DNA from 2 places in the Paenibacillus sp. FSL R7-0179 genome. Region 1 is predicted to be linked to the other one. Evidence: a T-box and tRNA genes for the amino acid it is inferred to sense, from the RefSeq annotation. Region 1 holds a T-box; the other holds one or more tRNA genes.
What was found. The T-box of region 1 lies ahead of MKX63_RS11135 (arginine--tRNA ligase). A T-box ahead of a tRNA ligase gene usually reads a tRNA of that ligase, here a tRNA-Arg.

Region 1 (2,379 bases):
ACGTTCACGACCTGGTCCGCCCGTCCAAAAGGCAGAGCCTGTCCGCTCAAGCCGGTCGTCCACAGCCCGCTCTGAAATTCGCTGTAGCTGAAATCCTTCTCCAGCAGTCCGAACTTCCACAGATGATAGGCGATGTCCTTGGCGGTATAGGTCAGAATTCCGTTCGAGCGCACCAGCACCTTATCCTTCTGATGCTCCTCCTGCATGTCCGGTGCAGCGTCTTCAGCGGGTTGCTTCAGAATCCAGCAGCCTGCCAGCTTGCCTTCGGTCTCCTGCACGAAGATCTTCGTCTGCGACAGCAGCTCGAACGCGGAGGCCCAAAAGCCCTCCTTCAGAATGCTGCTCTCCCACACCAGCAGATCGTAGTCAATGCCGAACCCCCGCATCTCCTCCACATGCTCTTTCACAATCTGCCCGGCGACGAGGTTGCCAATCCAGGCAGTATTACCATGGCCTTCCTCCAGCGCATGAAGAATCCCGGTCCGTTTCTGCACCATCTCCGGCTGCTGTGCGTACGTTTTGTTAATCTCGGCATAGATGTCCCAGCAGTAGTCTCCGAATCTTACATGCTCTCCCGCCAGCGGAACATTCAGCAGACCGGCAACGGTATCTGCCAGCTGATTGCCGAGATCATCCACATAGTTGTGTACCTCAACAGAATGGCCGGTCGCCCGCAGTACTCTCACCAGCGCATCCCCGATACAGGAGTTTCTTAAATGGCCGATATGCATACTTTTATTCGGGTTAACGGACGTATGCTCGACGATCACCTTCGACCCCCCAGCATGCTGAGGAAGCGTGAAATTCCCCTTCGCCCGTGCCCAGGCCTGCCAATCCAGATACATATTAATGAACCCCGGACCGGCTACCTCGGTTCTCAGCACCAGTCCGTGCACAGAGCCCGAAGCTTCGAGCTCAGCGGCGATTAGCCCGGCGATAGCCAGTGGAGCTTTGCGCAAGGGGCGGGCGAGCTGCATAGCGATATTGCTGGAATAATCCCCGTGGTCGGCACTCGCCGGCTGCTCCAGGGCAATATGGACTTCAGCGATGTCGGGCACGCCCAGAGTTAACGCGATGGTGTGAACAGACTGCTTCAGGCTTTCTTGAATAAGCTCACTTAACATTGGCATCAATAACAACCTCCTGAATAAAATAACGACAAAAAAAGCCTTCATCTCCTAAGAGACGAGGCTTGTGCGCTCGCGGTACCACTCTCGTTGCTGAAGCCTTACGGTTCAGCCACCTTACAGGTTAACGGTCCTCGGCCGGGGCTTCCTACTCTAAGGTTCAGAAGTCCATCTCACGGGTGCGCTTCATGGTTCTAATCTGTACCGGCTTCCACTAACCCGGCTCGCTGGGGACTAGATATAAGACCATTACTCTCCCGGTCATCGATTGAATATGGATTTGTATCAGTATAGCGAATTTCTGGGAGAAAGCAAGAGCAGATTACTGTGCAGCAGGCGTCCTCCGGTTAATAATTACTCGTCATTGGGCGCTCCTGTCAGATTCTTAATGTCTGTTGAACCATAAATCAGCAGCATAATTACAATGACCAGCAGGAGCCCGCCGGCAAATCCTTCTCCGTCAAAACTGTCCATAACCCCATCCCTCCCATTTTACTTTCGTAAGTGTTCAGATGTTCCCGGCTTTCTTTTTCAAAGCGGTCATGATCTCGTTCAGCGTCAGGCTGCTGTTGTCATCGAGGAAGCTGACCAGCTTATCGACATTGTCACTACTCAGATCGCTTAGGGTTTTATATTTGCCTACCAGACTGACGAACATCGATGCGTCCGTGTACATCTGGATAGAGTCTACTTTCAGCTTGCCGGTCAACAGAAGTGCAGCTACGGCGAATTCAAGCCCTTTAGGGGTCTGGGTTTTGGGGCTGGATGATGTTTTTTTGGCGGCGGGCTTCTTTCCTTTTCCTGGAGGGGGCATGGGAGTCCCTTCTTCCGTTCGGCATTCGTATGCAGAAAGCTCAGCCTATGGGCAGTCTTTCCTTATTCAAGGATATGCGTGCCTGCGGTCATTGGTGATTGGGCTCAGGCCTGTGTCCACACCGTTACAGGAACGTCCGAATATGAATATATCGTGCATTGACACTAGAACTTCAAGGGAGGGCGAGACAGGATGGCGATTTTGTCAACAGGACCGATAGAGAACAATGCCGTTTCGGGAGTCAGACCTACGCAGACGGTGACGGTAAGAATTGTCAAGCGGAGTGCCCCAGGCAGCACCTCTATTAGTATTCAGGGATACGTGCTGGGCGCTACCAGAACGCTGTATGTCAGTGAGGTGATTGATGTTGCTCCGAATCAGGTGGTAACCCGGGATTATTTTGCCGATCTCAATGCCTTTGAATTTGTGTTCATCACT
Region 2 (2,379 bases), 150 kb from region 1:
GCTTTTTACTCGGACTCCCGACTAGTAACTTTCATCATGTTTAGTTTGACTATAGCCTGTATCCCCAAACGGATACTTAAAAAATGCCTGCGGATAAAAAAGTTGGATTAGGCAAACATTAATCCTACTACTTAACCAGGGGTGTTATGATGTACTTGATTAGTTTAGCGCTCATGTTTGTTGGCCTCACTTCTATCAATATTATCTTTTCTTACCAGAGCAAACACATTGACCCGCATTTCTGGTCAACGTTTAAATTCCAGCTCATGATGCTCCCTCTCTTTCTCGCCGCTAATTTGAGTGTTGGATATGGTGTTAAATTTGGGATGAAGGCCTTGAATCAACTAGGCTATGTACTCATCATTGCAAAATGTATCGAGGTGCTGATCTCTATTTGGATGGGTTATTGGTTTATGAAAGAGACTCCTTCCTGGAAAACATGGATTGGCCTCATTGTCATCATAACTGGAGTCATATTGGTTAAACAAAAGTAAAAAACTTTTTTCCACATATTTTTCATGAATTCATTTAGAGGGGATATTCAAAATGCGCACATAGGGTCAATAATTTTTTGCTGCACTCAGGTCAGAGAAACCTGTTTAACATGCGAACACGTAGTAAAGTACATTTTCTTATAGAGAAGCTGCTTGTCATCTCAACAACAACGAGAAACGGCCTCATTTCATTAACCCTAGAAACGATATTCGGGAAAGGAAAAACAAAATGAAACTATTGACAATCAAACAATTAGTCAATCGCTTTGGAGACGTAATCGCTGTGAATAATATAAATTTATAGGTAAAAACTGGAAGTATATATGGCATTCTAGGACCCAAAGGGGCCGGAAAAAGTTCTACCATTCATGCGATTACAGGGCTGCTCAATTTTGATGACGGAGAAATTTCATTCGCAGATGGAAAATCGATGAGACAGTGGTATCGCCGTATCGGACTTGTACCACAAGAACTGGCCATATATCTCGACCTATCTGCACAGGAAAATGTACAGTTTTGCTGCTCCCTATACGGTTTTTCAAAAAATAAAATTGAAGATAGAATCGAAAAGGCATCGGAGTTTGTTGGATTAAGTAATGTTAAAAACAAACTCGCCGAGCATTTCTCTGGGTGGTATGAAGCGGTGATTAAATCTGGCCAAAAGTATCTTCAGCTCAAATAATGAGTGATGTATTGAGAATTAAACAAAAAAAGCTCATTAGAGAATATCTCCAATGAACTTATTTAACTATACCGGCGAGAGGACTCGAACCTCCACGGTTTCCCACTCGATTTTGAGTCGAGCGCGTCTGCCATTCCGCCACGCCGGCTTAATATTATGTATATCCGCTATGGATAATTAAATTTCAGATGAAATACTCTCAATATAATATTAATGGCGCGCCCTGAGAGATACGGTTGCTACGCATCCGATTGCGAAGTTGTGCTATCGAAGCATAGGCTCCAACGAACTCGTTCGAATCTGAAGGACACTTTGTTAAATCAGAGAAGTATTAATGGCGCGCCCTGAGAGATTCGAACTCCCGACCTTTTGATTCGTAGTCAAACGCTCTATCCAGCTGAGCTAAGGGCGCAAAATATGGAGCGGACGACGGGAATCGAACCCGCGACCCTCGCCTTGGCAAGGCGATGCTCTACCGCTGAGCCACGTCCGCACACGGTATGTATTCAACTGCTTTAACGAACTCAGGGATTTCTCATCCCTTGCACCATAAAAATGGCGGAACCGACGGGATTCGAACCCGCGATCTCCTGCGTGACAGGCAGGCATGTTAGGCCAACTACACCACGGTTCCAAGATAAAAGGTTTTGGGGCCCCCGTAAAGTATTCGGAATATGCTACAGAGCACATCTTCACTTTGTGGGGATTAATTGCGGGGGCAGGATTTGAACCTGCGGCCTTCGGGTTATGAGCCCGACGAGCTACCGGGCTGCTCCACCCCGCGTCAGTAATAAAATATTCTTTTCTGGCTTGCAAAGTCTGCATGGTGGAGGCTGAGGGGTTCGAACCCCCGACCCTCTACTTGTAAGGCAGATGCTCTCCCAGCTGAGCTAAGCCTCCATCGAAGAAGCAACTTAATGATCATAACACATTTTCATGAGATATACAATCATTAATTTATCAAAGATAAATGTGGTGACTCGTATGGGATTCGAACCCATGTTACCTCCGTGAAAGGGAGGTGTCTTAACCCCTTGACCAACGAGCCAGATCAACAAACATTCTTTTGACAACAAAAGATATTATATCAAATACATGAGAATAGTGCAATAGGAAACAACATTATTAATAGAAAAAATTAATGGGCCTCTAGTTTAACTTCAATGCTAACCTGAACAGACGCTTCCCGCTCTCACTGTCCTA

Region 2: it encodes a tRNA-Arg, which carries the amino acid that the T-box ahead of MKX63_RS11135 (arginine--tRNA ligase) is inferred to sense. The anticodon was not compared.

Annotation. Positions count from the first base shown of each region.
Region 1 is NZ_JBBOCC010000001.1:2,502,134-2,504,512, forward strand. Features, by position in the region: gene MKX63_RS11135 (arginine--tRNA ligase) at 1-1,124, opposite strand, end outside; T-box leader at 1,179-1,401, opposite strand; gene MKX63_RS11140 (hypothetical protein) at 1,636-1,941, opposite strand; gene MKX63_RS11145 (hypothetical protein) at 2,134-2,379, shown strand, end outside.
Region 2 is NZ_JBBOCC010000001.1:2,654,905-2,657,283, reverse strand. Features, by position in the region: gene MKX63_RS11855 (hypothetical protein) at 147-494, shown strand; partial or broken gene MKX63_RS11850 (ATP-binding cassette domain-containing protein) at 811-1,176, shown strand; tRNA gene MKX63_RS11845 (tRNA-Leu) at 1,246-1,324, opposite strand; tRNA gene MKX63_RS11840 (tRNA-Arg) at 1,512-1,588, opposite strand; tRNA gene MKX63_RS11835 (tRNA-Gly) at 1,595-1,669, opposite strand; tRNA gene MKX63_RS11830 (tRNA-Asp) at 1,733-1,810, opposite strand; tRNA gene MKX63_RS11825 (tRNA-Met) at 1,887-1,960, opposite strand; tRNA gene MKX63_RS11820 (tRNA-Val) at 2,001-2,076, opposite strand; tRNA gene MKX63_RS11815 (tRNA-Glu) at 2,150-2,224, opposite strand; gene MKX63_RS11810 (AAA family ATPase) at 2,377-2,379, opposite strand, start outside.